Regions from separate parts of the Pseudomonas sp. E315 genome, predicted to be linked through region 2. Evidence: predicted binding sites of a transcription regulator. Region 2 holds the regulator's gene; each other region holds the start of a gene.
The links. Region 2 encodes sigma-54, which starts transcription at its own class of promoters, with help from an activator protein. Its sites were predicted from a motif close to ANTGGCATNNANNTTGCTNT; they were not measured.
Positions count from the first base shown of each region.

Region 1: glnA (glutamate--ammonia ligase) is a predicted target of sigma-54. The motif match lies at 3,906-3,925, and genes of this name have one in related genera.
Region 3: glnK (P-II family nitrogen regulator) is a predicted target of sigma-54. The motif match lies at 777-796, and genes of this name have one in related genera.

Region 1 covers NZ_JBUZPJ010000010.1:3,392-8,343, reverse strand. The annotation lists gene ntrC (nitrogen regulation protein NR(I)) at 1-242, opposite strand, end outside; gene glnL (nitrogen regulation protein NR(II)) at 239-1,324, opposite strand; gene ACZRJQ_RS14690 (DUF4124 domain-containing protein) at 1,696-2,223, opposite strand; gene glnA (glutamate--ammonia ligase) at 2,401-3,807, opposite strand; gene thiI (tRNA uracil 4-sulfurtransferase ThiI) at 4,141-4,952, shown strand, end outside.
Region 2 covers NZ_JBUZPJ010000015.1:53,398-58,349, reverse strand. The annotation lists gene lptC (LPS export ABC transporter periplasmic protein LptC) at 1-188, shown strand, start outside; gene lptA (lipopolysaccharide transport periplasmic protein LptA) at 175-720, shown strand; gene lptB (LPS export ABC transporter ATP-binding protein) at 720-1,445, shown strand; gene ACZRJQ_RS18680 (RNA polymerase factor sigma-54) at 1,627-3,120, shown strand; gene hpf (ribosome hibernation-promoting factor, HPF/YfiA family) at 3,196-3,504, shown strand; gene ptsN (PTS IIA-like nitrogen regulatory protein PtsN) at 3,517-3,981, shown strand; gene rapZ (RNase adapter RapZ) at 3,984-4,841, shown strand; gene ACZRJQ_RS18660 (HPr family phosphocarrier protein) at 4,858-4,952, shown strand, end outside.
Region 3 covers NZ_JBUZPJ010000009.1:169,035-173,986, reverse strand. The annotation lists gene ACZRJQ_RS14610 (bleomycin resistance protein) at 1-269, opposite strand, end outside; gene ACZRJQ_RS14605 (accessory factor UbiK family protein) at 315-584, opposite strand; gene glnK (P-II family nitrogen regulator) at 1,003-1,341, shown strand; gene ACZRJQ_RS14595 (ammonium transporter) at 1,376-2,713, shown strand; gene ACZRJQ_RS14590 (secondary thiamine-phosphate synthase enzyme YjbQ) at 2,926-3,351, shown strand; gene sutA (transcriptional regulator SutA) at 3,451-3,774, shown strand; gene ACZRJQ_RS14580 (HAD family hydrolase) at 4,302-4,952, opposite strand, start outside.

The DNA of each region.
Region 1 (4,952 bases), on a different contig from region 2:
ATAATCACCGGCAAACGCGGGTGTTGCTCACGAATTTTGGCCAGCAGGTCGAGCCCGCTGGCGCCGGGCATGCGGATGTCCGAAATAATCACGTCAGGCTGTTGGCGAGCCAAACGGCTCATCACCCCATCGGCGCTGTCGAAGCTTTGTGTGGTCATGCCTTCCTGTTGCAAGGCTTTTTCCAGGACCCAACGGATAGAACGGTCGTCATCGACGATCCACACGGTTTCACTTCGGCTCATGTCGATGCGGCTCCTTGTTCCAGTGGTAGAAAGATCGAGAAGAGTGTGTGGCCGGGGTGGCTCTCACACTCGATCAATCCCTGGTGTTGACTAATGATGTTCTGCGTAATGGCCAGCCCCAGCCCGGTGCCATCAGGGCGGCCGCTGACCATCGGAAAGAAAAGGGTGTCTTGCAGCTCGGCCGGGATGCCCGGCCCGTTGTCGATGATTTCGATCTTGGTGACCAGTCGGTGACGAATGTGGCCAATGGTGAATTGGCGCATGGCGCGTGTACGTAGGCTGATACGCCCCAGACGCAGCTCATTTTGGCTGCCAATGGCTTGCATCGCGTTGCGCACGATATTGAGCACGGCCTGAATCATCTGCTCGCGGTCGATGAGCAGGTCGGGCAGGCTCGGGTCGTAATCACGCACCAACGTGATGCCACCTTGTGTTTCAGCCTCGACCAGATTGCACACGCGCTCCAGCACTTCGTGAACATTGGTCATGGCCAGCGACGGTAGCTTGTTGGAGCCCAGCATGCGGTCGACCAGATTACGCAGGCGATCGGCTTCTTCGATGATCACGTTGGTGTAATCGCGCAGGTTTTCATCGGGCAGTTGGCGTGCCAGCAGTTGTGCGGCGCCGCGAATCCCACCGAGCGGGTTTTTGATTTCATGGGCCAGGCCGCGCACCAGCATTTTGCTGGTTTCCTGCTTGGACAGTTGGGCTTCTTCTTTGGTGATGCGTAGCAGGCGGTCTCGGGGGTGGACTTCGAGCAGTAGCAGGGTGGCGCCATGACTCAAAATCGGTGTGACCGCGTAATCGACTGTCAGTGTTTGGCCTGTGAGGGAGGTCAGCATGGCTTCGCGTTTGGTAAAGGGGTGGGCTTGCTCAACCGCTTGGCGCAGTGAATACAGAGCCTCGGTGGACTCGGTAAACAGTTCGCTGATGAATTGCCCATGACTGCGCTGGCCGCTAATGGCCAGTAGCATTTCTGCCGCCGGGTTCATGTACTCAAGGCGTAAATCGGCATTGAGTAGAAGGGTGGCGGTAGTCAGGTTGTCGAGTAACAGTCGGTGCAGGGCATCACTGATGGTCATGGGCCGATCCCGGATTGCGTGCGCGGGTGAGGCGCTGATGCAAGGAAAATGCAAAAACCAAACCAAGGCCCCGAAAAGAAGCGCGAAAGGCCTGAAATGGGCGTCGTGAGTCAGCTTTGCACGCGCACGTTTTTAAAAAGTGAGTCTTTTTGAACCAAATTGGGCTGAGAAGTGTGTGCCTAGACTATAGCTGCACCAATATAGTGCAAGGTTGTTGAATGGATTCAGCCTGACTTAAATCAGATAGCGCGGTGCCTCAGTGAAACTGTGCTGCAGGTTTACGATCGCTTCGCAATCGGACGCAGCCTTCGGCAGCTGCTACGAAAAGTACGGTTTGTGAAGCCGCCTTAGGCCAGGCAGTAACACGGTATTTACGATTGTCCTTTACGCAGGAAGTGGCGTTGCAGGTGAAATCTCACGGCGGAGCTTTGCTGCACCATTGTGTCGCCTTCCAGCACGCGCACGGCCAGTTGGTGTTCACCGCGATCAAGATTGAGCAATTGCAGGTCGGTGCGGTGGCTGGGTTGGCCATAAGGCTGGTTGTCGAGCACCAATTGCAGCTGATGTTGAGGCTTGAGCGGTGGCTGCACGGTTATATGCACGGTGAAGCTGCCGTTGTTGGCGCGCAATGCCTGATCCGCTGGTATGCCGTTCAGTGCCAGCACGGTATAAGCGGTTTGCGATAACTCTTGTTCGGGTAAAAGGTGTTCCGGGTTGTGAGGTCTCTGCTCTGGCAGTGCCTGTTGGCGATTGAGCGGCGGTAGCTCCAGAGGCAGATTGTTCGAATGTTGGCAGGGCGTGTCGCAATAATGGGTTCGGCCATGAGCGTCCACAGACTTGTAAACCTGTGCGCTTGCCAGCGGTGTAATTAGCAGCAAGGTGATGAGTAAGCGGCGCATAGGGCAGCGTCCGTACGATGAATGGGCTCAAAGTACAGATAGCGCATTGGATTGGCTGTCAGGCGTAGATCGGAACGAGGTCGGGCTTTGCCTCGGTTTTGCGTAAGACACCGCTCATAAAAAAGACCTCCCGAAGGAGGCCTTTTGAGTCACGCCGCGAGTGCGGGTGAAACTGGATTAGCAGCTGTAGTACAGCTCATATTCCAGTGGGTGTACGAAGGTGCGTACTTTGATTTCTTCTTCGCTTTTCAGAGCAATGTAAGCGTCGATGAAGTCGTCGCTGAAAACGCCGCCTTTGGTCAGGAACGCACGACCTTTGTCCAGCTCTTCCAGGGCTTCTTTCAGGCTGCCGCACACTTGTGGGATCTCTTTGGCCTCTTCAGGCGGCAGGTCGTACAAGTTTTTATCAGCAGCGTCGCCAGGGTGGATCTTGTTCTGGATACCGTCCAGGCCAGCCATCATCAGTGCAGCGAAGCACAGGTACGGGTTGGCTGCTGGATCCGGGAAGCGTGCTTCGATACGGCGAGCTTTAGGGCTGGACACGTAAGGAATACGGATCGACGCAGAACGGTTGCGAGCCGAGTAGGCCAGCATGACCGGAGCTTCAAAACCTGGCACCAAACGCTTGTAGGAGTTGGTGGACGGGTTGGTGAAGCCGTTCAGAGCCTTACCGTGTTTGATGATGCCGCCGATGAAATACAGAGCAGTGTCGGACAAGCCGGCATAGCCTTCGCCAGCGAAGGTGTTTTTGCCTTCTTTGGAGATGGACATGTGAACGTGCATGCCCGAGCCGTTGTCGCCGTACAGAGGCTTAGGCATGAAAGTAGCGGTACGGCCGTAGGCGTCTGCCACGTTGTGTACGCAGTATTTCAGGGTCTGAACTTCGTCAGCCTTTTTCACCAGAGTGTTGAACTGCACGCCGATTTCGTTTTGGCCAGCAGTTGCCACTTCGTGGTGGTGAACTTCAATAACCAGACCCATTTCTTCCATAGCGTTGCACATGGAGGTACGGATTTCGTGGTCATGGTCGAACGGTGGAACCGGGAAGTAGCCGCCTTTGATGCCTGGACGGTGGCCACGGTTGCCGCCTTCTACGTCCTGATCGGACATCCAAGAACCTTGTTCGGAGTAGATCTTGAACATGGAACCGGAAATGTCGGACTTGAATTTCACTTCGTCGAAGATGAAGAACTCAGGCTCTGGACCGACAAAAACAGTGTCACCGATACCGGTGGACTTCAGGTATTCCTCGGCACGGGTAGCGATGGCGCGCGGGTCGCGGTCATAGCCTTGCATGGTCGAAGGTTCGATGATGTCGCACACCAGAATCAGCGTTGGCTGCTCGGTGAATGGGTCCAGGACGGCAGTGCTGTCGTCTGGCAGCAGGATCATGTCGGACGCTTCGATGCCTTTCCAGCCAGCAATGGAGGAGCCGTCGAACATTTTGCCGTCGGTGAAGAAGTTTTCATCCAGCGCATCACGGGCCGGCATGGTCACGTGGTGCTGAGTGCCTTTGGTGTCAGTGAAGCGCAGATCAATCCACTTGACGTCATGATCTTTGATGAGTTGAACCGACTTCGACATAGTGTCCTCCGGGGTGGCTTAGGGCTGGTGGTGGAATAGCCCTTAATAAGTGGTTGATGCCGGCGCGAATACTCTGCCAAGGCAACCTGCCTCACAAGGGAGCAAATTGCATGCCAGTGCCCCGACTTGGGTGCAATGCCCCAATCTCAAGCAGGTAAGCGCGGCAGACTACCGATTAGCGGGCTCAATCGCACTCTAATGAAGCGAAAAACATACTTTTTGCTTCATTTTGGTGCGAGCAAAACCGTTTGTACGATAACTGGTTAAACCTTGAGCAATTTCCGCTATAATCCGCGCCCCCCTTTTTTGGCAGGCTGCTCGCGCGCTGTTTTCATGAAATTAATCGTTAAAGTCTTCCCCGAGATCACTATCAAGAGCCGCCCGGTTCGGATGCGTTTCGTCCGCCAATTGGCTAAAAACATCCGTGCTGTGCTCCGCGATCTGGACCCGGCTGTGGTGGTGACAGGTGTGTGGGACAACATCGAGCTGCAAACGCGTGTGAGCGACCCCAAAGCCCTGAAGGAGATGACTGAGCGCCTGAGCTGCATGCCGGGCATCGCGCATTTCCTGCAGGTTGACGAGTACCCGCTGGGCGACTTCGACGACATCGTCGAAAAGTGCAAAGTGCACTTTGGTGATGCGCTGGCAGGCAAGATTTTTTCGGTGCGTTGCAAGCGCGCTGGCAAGCACCCTTTTACCTCGATGGAAGTCGAGAAATACGTCGGCAGCAAGCTGCGACGTGAGTGCGGTGCCGCCGGGATTTCGCTCAAAAACCCGGAAATCGAAGTCCGTCTCGAAATTCGCGACCAACGGTTGTTTGTGATCCACAGTCAGCACGACAGCATCGGCGGTTACCCGCTGGGCGCCCTTGAGCAGACGCTTGTGCTGATGTCGGGCGGTTTCGATTCAACGGTGGCGGCCTACCAGATCATGCGTCGCGGCCTGATGAGCCACTTTTGCTTCTTCAACCTCGGCGGGCGTGCCCACGAGCTGGGCGTGATGGAAGTCGCGCACTACATATGGAAGAAGTACGGTAGCTCTCAACGCGTGCTATTTGTCAGCGTGCCGTTTGAAGAAGTGCTGGGCGAAATTCTCGGCAAAGTCGATAACAGTCATATGGGCGTCATTTTGAAGCGTATGATGTT
Region 2 (4,952 bases):
ATCGCACGCTGATTATTACCAGCACCCGCATGACAGTATTCCCACAGAAGCAATATGCGCAGACCGATCGAGACGTTAGAATCGACGGCGCTGGCGGCGTGACGACTGGCAAGGGAATGAAAGCATATTTGAAAGACGGCAGGATGGACCTGCTGTCCAACGTAAGAGGACAGTATGAGTCTCGTTAAAACCCTCCCTTTATTGCTCAGCTTGAGCGCAGCACTGGGAAGCGTGAGCGCCTGGGCTCTGCCGAACGACACCGAACAGCCTATCCGCATTCAGGCTAACGAAGCTCAGCTGGATGACAAACAAGGCGTCGCAACCTACAAGGGCGATGTAATCATCACTCAGGGTTCGATGAAAATTACAGGTAACACCGTCACTATCACCCGTAACGCTGCAGGTGAAATTGATGTGGTGACGTCTGTTGGTAACTTGGCCTACTTCGAGCAACTGCAAAAAGCCACAGACCCTAAACCGGTTCAGGCCTATGCCGTGACCATTCAATACCATGCGCCGCAAAACCGCATCGTGCTGATCGACAAAGCCAAGGTTATCAACGATGGCAACACCACCGAAGGCGAGAAAATCGTCTACGACACGGTGAAACAAGTCGCCAATGCTGGCCGAGCCAATGGCAGCAATGTGACTGCGCCTCGTCCGCGCATCGACATGGTGATTCAACCGAAGAAAAAAACTGACGCGCAGAAGGCCCAGTAATGGCAACTCTGAAAGCCCAGCATTTGGCTAAAAGCTACAAGAGCCGTCAGGTGGTGCGTGATGTCAGCCTGTCGATCGACAGCGGGCAGATCGTTGGTTTGCTCGGCCCTAACGGTGCGGGCAAGACCACCTGCTTCTATATGATTGTAGGCCTGGTGCAGGCCGATCAAGGTCGCGTACTGATCGATGATCTGGACGTCAGCCACCAACCTATGCACGGCCGTGCTCGCGCCGGCATTGGTTATCTGCCGCAAGAAGCGTCGATTTTTCGCAAGCTGTCAGTCGCCGATAACATCATGGCGATTCTCGAAACGCGCAAAGAACTCGACAAGGCTGGTCGTCGTAAAGAGTTGGAAGGCCTGTTGCAGGAATTCCATATCAATCACATCCGCGACAACCTCGGCATGAGCCTGTCCGGTGGCGAGCGTCGTCGCGTAGAAATTGCCCGCGCATTGGCAACCGCACCCAAGTTCATCCTGCTCGATGAGCCCTTTGCGGGCGTTGACCCCATCTCCGTGGGCGACATCAAGCAAATCATCTACCACCTCAAAGCCAAGGGCATTGGCGTACTGATCACCGATCACAACGTTCGTGAAACCCTCGATATTTGCGAAACAGCCTACATCGTTAACGACGGACAACTGATTGCTGAAGGTGATGCTGAAACCATTTTGGCCAACGATTTGGTGAGAGAAGTGTACTTGGGTCATGAGTTCCGCCTGTAATCCAGGGCACTGCGTGGTCTGGAGCGAATAGGCCAACCTAAAATCCACAGATTTTTAATTGCCAAAGCGCTCTAGGCAAACGCATCGGTTTCAGGCATATAATTTGCTTAAGTTTGGCGCTCACGCGCCCTGTAGTGGATGGCGCCATGTGCGCCGGCGAATAAGGTGTTAAGCCCCTGCCATGAAACCATCGCTAGTCCTGAGAATGGGCCAGCAGCTGACGATGACACCGCAGCTGCAACAGGCCATCCGCCTGCTCCAATTGTCGACCCTCGACCTGCAACAGGAAATCCAGGAAGCCCTGGAGTCCAACCCGATGCTCGAACGCCAGGAAGAAGGCGACGACTTCGATAACGCAGATCCATTGGCCGACAACATCGAGCAAAAACCCAATAACGACGTTCAAGAACCCTCCTACCAAGAGTCCGCCCCAACCGTGGACAACCTGGAAGAAGGCGAATGGAATGAACGCATACCCAATGAGCTGCCCGTCGATACTGCGTGGGAAGACGTTTATCAGACCAGCGCCAGCAGTTTGCCCAGCAACGACGATGACGAGTGGGACTTCACCACCCGAACCTCGGCGGGCGAAAGCCTGCAAAGTCATTTGCTCTGGCAATTGAACCTGGCCCCCATGTCTGACACCGATCGCCTGATCGGCGTAACACTCATCGACTGCATCAACAATCAGGGCTATCTCGACGAAACCCTCGAAGAGATTCTCGAAGCTTTCGATCCTGAGCTGGACATTGAGCTTGATGAGATCGAAGCCGTGCTGCACCGAATTCAACAATTTGAACCGGCAGGTATTGGCGCACGCAATCTGGGCGAATGCCTGCTGCTGCAATTACGCCAGCTACCCGAAACAACCCTTTGGCTGAACGAAGCCAAGCGATTGGTCACCGACTACATCGATCTGCTGGGCGCTCGCGACTACAGCCAATTGATGCGCCGCATGAAGCTCAAGGAAGACGAGCTGCGTCAGGTAATTGAACGGGTGCAAAGCTTAAACCCGCGTCCAGGCTCACAGATCGAATCCAGCGAAGCCGAATATGTCGTGCCTGACGTCATCGTACGCAAGGACAACGATCGCTGGCTGGTAGAACTCAACCAAGAGTCTGTGCCACGCCTGCGAGTTAACCCGCAATACGCAGGTTTTGTGCGCCGGGCCGACACCAGTGCCGACAACACTTTTATGCGCAATCAGTTGCAAGAAGCTCGCTGGTTTATCAAAAGTCTGCAAAGCCGCAACGAAACCTTAATGAAAGTGGCCACCCAAATCGTCGAGCATCAACGCGGCTTTCTGGAATACGGCGACGAGGCCATGAAGCCTTTGGTTTTGCATGACATTGCTGAGGCAGTTGGCATGCACGAATCAACTATTTCGCGGGTCACTACGCAAAAATTCATGCATACCCCACGCGGTATTTATGAATTGAAGTACTTTTTTTCCAGCCACGTGAGCACCTCTGAAGGCGGCGAATGCTCGTCTACAGCCATTCGCGCAATCATCAAAAAACTGGTCGCCGCTGAAAATCAGAAAAAGCCGTTGAGTGACAGCAAGATCGCTGGTTTACTGGAGGCACAAGGCATTCAGGTAGCCCGTCGCACGGTCGCCAAATACCGCGAATCCCTTGGGATTGCGCCGTCCAGCGAGCGTAAGCGTTTGATGTAAGCAACGGGCCACAGCGTTTCAGTGGCAGGCTTGTCGGCCTGCCACTTTGTGCAATGGCATCAAAGGAGAAACTGTATGCAAGTCAACATCAGTGGACAGCATCTGGAAGTTACCGAACCGCTGCGCACCTACATCGGCGAAAAACTCGACCGATTAGAGCGTCACTTCGACAAAATCACCAACGTGCAGGTGATTCTCTCTGTTGAAAAGCTGCAACAGAAAATCGAAGCCACTCTGAATATTCCCGGCGGAGAGGTTGTCGCCAATGCCGTGCATGAAGACATGTATGCCGCCATCGACAGCCTCACCGACAAGCTTGATCGCCAACTGAAAAAGCATAAGGAAAAGACCGTAAGCCTGCTTCAAGGCGCGACCGGTCGTTAATACCCCCAACCCATGATTCGACTTGAAAATATCCTGACCCCCGGCCGTTCCTTGGTGAACGTGCCGGGCGGCAGCAAAAAGAAAGTTCTCGAACAAATTGCCAACCTGATCGGCCGCGAAGTGCCTAGTCTGGATAAGCAAGATGTTTTTGAGAGCCTTATTGCCCGTGAAAAACTGGGTTCCACCGGTTTTGGTAACGGCATCGCTATCCCCCACTGCCGCCTCAAGGGGTGTGAGTCGCCTGTTAGCGCCTTACTGCACCTTGACGCTCCCATAGATTTCGACGCCATCGATGGCGCGCCGGTCGACCTGCTTTTCATTTTGCTGGTGCCAGAAGCGGCAACCGATGCACACCTGGAACTGCTCCGGCAGATTGCCAGCATGCTCGATCGTAAAGACGTGCGCGAAAGACTGCGTGCAGCATCCAGCAACGAAGCGCTGTATCAGGTTGTTCTGGACGTACAGAACGGTCATTAATCATGCGCTTAGTCATTGTCAGCGGCCGCTCAGGCTCCGGTAAAAGTACTGCCCTCGCCGTCCTCGAAGACAGTGGTTTCTATTGCATCGACAACCTGCCAGCCGGCTTATTGCCAGAGCTGGCCGAGAGGGCGTTGATTCACACTGAACTGGCCCAGCCGCTGGTGGCCGTATCTATTGATGCGCGCAACCTGCCGAGCCACTTGTCGCGCTTTCCGCAGTTACTTGAAGAAGTCCGCAATCGGCATATCCAGTGCGATGTTCTGTACCTGGATGCCGACGAAGAGACCCTGCTCAAGCGCTTCTCGGAAACACGTCGCCGCCACCCACTCAGCAGCGCAAGCCGATCGCTGGCCGAGGCCATTCGCGACGAAACTCACTTGCTGGGGCCGATTGTCGACTTGGCCGACCTGACCATTAACACCACCAATCTGAACCTTTATCAGTTGCGCGACACCATCAAGTTGCGCCTGCTAAACAAGCCAGAGCCCGGCACCGCTTTTTTAATTGAGTCCTTTGGATTCAAGCGTGGTATGCCTGTCGATGCTGATCTGGTGTTTGACGTACGCTGCCTGCCCAATCCGTATTGGAAGCCCGAACTGCGGGAGCAGTCCGGCCTGGATCAGCCCGTGGCTGACTACCTTGCAGCACAACCTGACGTCGAAGAAATGTTTCAGGACATCTCCAGTTACTTGCTAAAGTGGCTGCCCCGCTTTGCTGCCAGCAATCGCGCTTACGTCACGATCGGCATCGGCTGCACAGGTGGGCATCACCGCTCGGTTTACCTGACGGAACGCTTGGGCAAGTGCCTGCAAGAAGCCCTTAAAAACGTTCAGGTTCGCCACCGCGACCTTATTTAAAAGGATCAACCCTGCGATGCCCGCACTGGAAATTGAAATCATCAACAAGCTGGGCTTACACGCCCGGGCATCCGCAAAGTTCGTCGGTATCGCAGGCAAGTATCCATGCCA
Region 3 (4,952 bases), on a different contig from region 2:
CTGGCGGCTATGGCGTGGGCATCCGGGCACTTTATGGAAAGGTTCATACCGCGTCCAAACGGCGCCTCCAGTGGCCCGACCCGCCAATTGGAGGGTTGCAGGTCATCTTGCTCCAGCATTATTTGGCTGCCATGAAACGACAGAAACGCAAAATGATGCTCTGGGCGTTGGTACTCAATCTTGAAGCCGAGCACCTCGCAGTAGAAATGCAAACTTCGAGCGAGGTCCGAAACGATCATTTCGGGAACCAATGGGTTCATCACCAACATATAAAAACGTCCTTGTTTTTATGGGCTAACGCGCTGTCTTGAGGGTTATTGCGCAGGTTCAGCAGGCGCCAGCAACTTGGCTTCCAACTGCGCCACTTTGGCCTCAAGACTTTCGAGGCGGGCGCGAGTGCGGGCCAGAACAACCATTTGGCTATCGAATTCTTCGCGGCTCACCAAGTCCAGTTTGCTGAAGCCACTTTGCAGCAGGGCTTTGAACTGGCTTTCGATTTCGTTGCGCGGCAGTGCGGTTTCACCGCTGAACAAGCGTGAAGCGTGGCCACTCAGGGCATCGAGAAAATCTTTGGGCGCGAGCATGGATAAGGTCCTTAAAACTGATGGGCGCGAGTGTATCACGCGCTGTTGAGGCCCATTCACGGCCCCATGATGCACATTTTTCGCGCATCCCACGCTCACCTCGCGCACCGTTTGTGTGCACAAAAGCCCCGCAAAATCAGGCAAAAAGCCATCTTTTGCGCCTAACTCACTGTAATTCTGAATTTTTTCAGACATGGCAAGGTTTCTGCTTAGTCGCCTATGACTCATGCACTGATGCAGTTGCTGTGACGAAGGCAGTGCAGCAGGTGGTTCAGGGAGTGTTTTTCGTCATCCGCGATTGATACACGTCGTGTTGCTTGAAGACGGTTAACGACGCGTTACAAAGCCAGACACTGCGCTTAGACTTGAGCCGGGTTTGTTTTCCTGGGGCAAGTCCAACACATTCGGGAGAAGTTTCATGAAGCTAGTCACCGCCATTATCAAGCCGTTCAAGTTAGACGACGTGCGCGAGTCGCTGTCCGAAATCGGCGTACAAGGCATTACCGTCACTGAAGTCAAAGGCTTCGGTCGGCAAAAAGGTCACACCGAGCTGTATCGCGGTGCGGAATACGTGGTCGATTTTCTGCCCAAGGTGAAGATTGATGTCGCCATCGACGACAAGGATCTTGATCGGGTTATCGAGGCGATAACCAAGGCAGCCAACACCGGCAAAATTGGTGACGGCAAGATTTTCGTAGTCAATCTGGAACAGGCTATTCGCATCCGTACCGGCGAAACCGATACCGACGCAATCTAAGCCGCCAAACCCCAACGCCCCAGGAGAAAACACTATGACTCTGCGTAAATTCGCAGGGCTCGGAGCCCTGCTGTCCGTCGTAATGCCTGGCTTGGCCATGGCGGCAGACGAAGTGGCTGCCCCAGTCCTCAATTCCGGCGACACCGCCTGGATGCTGACCGCTACGGCCTTGGTGCTGTTTATGACCATTCCCGGCCTGGCGTTGTTTTACGGCGGCATGGTTCGCTCTAAAAACATTCTTTCTGTGATGATGCAGTGCTTCGCCATTACCGGTCTGATCAGTATTCTGTGGGTCATTTATGGCTACAGCATCACGTTCGACACCACGGGCATGGAGCAGGGCGTCACCAACTTCAACTCGTTCATCGGCGGGTTCTCCAAAGCCTTCCTGGCGGGCGTGACACCCGACAGCCTCACCTCATCGACCGCATTGTTCCCGGAAGCCGTGTTCATTACCTTCCAAATGACGTTCGCCATCATCACCCCGGCGCTGATCGTGGGTGCGTTTGCTGAGCGCATGAAGTTCTCGGCCATGCTGATTTTCATGGGCGTGTGGTTCACCCTTGTCTATGCACCTATCGCACACATGGTGTGGAGCGGCGACGGTGGCTTGATGTGGGATTGGGGCGTACTCGATTTTGCGGGCGGCACCGTGGTGCACATCAACGCTGGTATCGCAGGCCTTGTTGCGTGCATCGTGCTCGGCAAACGTAAAGGTTACCCAACCACCCCAATGGCCCCGCACAACCTCGGTTACACCTTGATGGGCGCAGCCATGTTGTGGATCGGCTGGTTTGGCTTTAACGCCGGTTCTGCTGCCGCCGCTAACGGCACCGCAGGCATGGCAATGCTGGTGACTCAAATCGCCACCGCTGCTGCTGCACTGGGCTGGATGTTTGCCGAGTGGATCACCCACGGTAAACCTAGCGCACTGGGTATTGCTTCAGGTGTGGTAGCTGGCCTTGTGGCGATCACGCCTGCAGCAGGCACCGTTGGCCCAATGGGCTCAATCGTGATTGGCTTGGCATCTGGCGTAATCTGCTTCTTCTGCGCCACCAGCCTTAAGCGCAAGCTGGGCTATGACGACTCGCTGGACGCCTTTGGTGTTCACGGTATTGGCGGCATCGTCGGCGCCATCCTCACGGGTGTTTTCGCAGCCCCGGCACTCGGCGGTTTCGGCACCGTGACTGACATTGCGACCCAAGTCTGGATTCAGTGCAAAGGTGTCGGTTTCACTGTGATTTACACCGCGATTGTGACCTTCGTCATTCTCAAAGTACTGGACGCCGTCATGGGTCTGCGTGTGACTGAAGAAGAAGAAGCGGTCGGCCTCGATCTGGCGCAACACAACGAGCGCGGTTACAACCTGTAACCCGGCGCGAAGAAAAAAGTCCGGCTTGCCGGACTTTTTTTTGCCTGTAATGTGGCGTTGTTCACAGCGAAAAAGTGTTTTTTCCTACAGCTTTGAACCACGATCAGCTCTACGCTCAAGAGTAGGACGAAGACTTACAGCGCAACTCGACTATTAGGCGCTTTGTTTTTTTCTTGAGCACGCTAGAATGCGCCCCGAAGGCGGAGAACGGTATGTGGCAACAGACACTGATTACCTTGCGGGCCAAACCCCGGGGCTTTCATCTGGTAACGCACGAGTTACTCGCCGGTTTGCCTGAGCTGAAGGCATGCCGGGTGGGTCTGCTGCATTTATGGCTTCAACATACCTCGGCCTCGTTGACCATCAACGAGAACGCCGACCCGGCAGTTCGTCGCGACTTCGAGCGTTTTTTCAACCAACTGGCACCGCAAGGGGCACTTGAGTATGAACATAACGACGAAGGCGAGGACGATCTCCCGGCGCACTTCAAAGCCAGCGTACTGGGCTGCCAGCTAACATTGCCGGTAACGGCAGGGCAACTGGCAGTGGGCACCTGGCAAGGTGTTTATTTGGGCGAGCACCGTGATCATGGCGGTGCTCGTAAAGTCCTCGCCACCTTATACGGTGAACAGGCGTAAGCCACGGGTAACCCCTGGCTACTTTTTCACCAGCGACGTTCGACAGTGAACGCAACTGGTCTATAACTAATCTGCTTTACGTAAGTCATGGGGTACAACATGAGCGACGACGATCTGGAAAACGACGAACTCGAAGTAGGTGACGAGGACGAAGCTGAAGAAGGCCTTGAAGCGGCAGCGGACGATGTAGCTGACGACGATGGCGATGATGCACCGGTCCCCGTTTCCAAAGGCAAATCCAAGGCAGCGGTATCAGTTGATGACCTGCCTAGCGTAGAAGCCAAAAACAAAGAGCGTGATGCTCTGGCCCGCGCAATGGAAGAATTCTTGTCCAAAGGCGGCAAGGTGCAGGAAGTTGAGGCTAACGTGGTGGCAGACCCACCCAAGAAGCCCGACAACAAGTACGGCAGCCGCCCTATCTAAGGGTGCTGTTAGCTTGAAGAAAAAGCCCGCCGTCGCTGCGGGCTTTTTTGCACCCGTAGGGCTGCGTACTTTGAAGATCAACAGATCGCAGCCTTCGGCAGCTCCTACAAAAGCCGAGTTAACCGCAAACCCTGTAGGAGCTTCATCGACTGCGTTGCAGTCTATGGACTTGCGCTCGGACAGATCGCAGCCTTCGGCAGCTCCTACAAAAGCCGAGTTAACCGCAAACCCTGTAGGAGCTTCATCGGCTGCGTTGCAGTCTATGGACTTGCGCTCGAACAGATCGCAGCCTTCGCTAGCGCCTACAAAAGCCGAGTTAACCTCAAAACCTGTAGGAGCTTCATCGGCTGCGTTGCAGTCTATGGACTTGCGCTCGAACAGATCGCAGCCTTCGGCAGCGCCTACAAAAGCCGAGTTAACCGCAAACCCTGTAGGAGCTGACAAGGTACGCAGGCTGCGATCGGCTGCGCAGCAGTCGTAGAATCAGGCGCTGTGGGGCGCCTGAAACAAGAGGTGTTTACGCGCGATTACAGATGCTTGAGCACCATTGGCAACTCACTCAAGCACCCAATTTCGGCATCTGGCGCTTTATCACCGTCCCAGCGTTTGCCGCCCGGGTTGAACCAGACCGCACGCAAGCCTGCCTGCTGTGCGCCCGCAATGTCATCGCCAGGATGATCGCCAATATGCACCGCCGCACTCGCGGCTACGCCACCCCGCGCCAAGGCTTCATGAAACAGGCGCGCATCCGGTTTGGCGATACCAATATCCTCGGCACACAACACAAAACGAAAGTGATGCCCCAAACCAATGCGTCGCACATCGGCGTTGCCATTGGTCACTACGCCCAGCGCGTAATCGCTGGCCAGCGTGGTCAAAACAGACTCTGCCTGTGGGAACACCTCTAGCGCATGCCGCGCTTCAATGAACACCTCAAATGCCTCGTCAGCTAACAACGCGGCATCAGCATGGCCTGCGTCCTGAATAACCTGCAACAGCACGCGACGACGCAACGCGCTGATCCGGTGTTTCAACTGCGGGCTTTCACTCAACACTTGCTGGCGAATCGCCTGAAAGTGCGCCACGTCTAACGCGCCCACTTTGGGTGCGTTAGCGATCAACCACTCGCGCAACACAGACTCAGCCCGAACGATCACCGGCGCGGTGTCCCACAACGT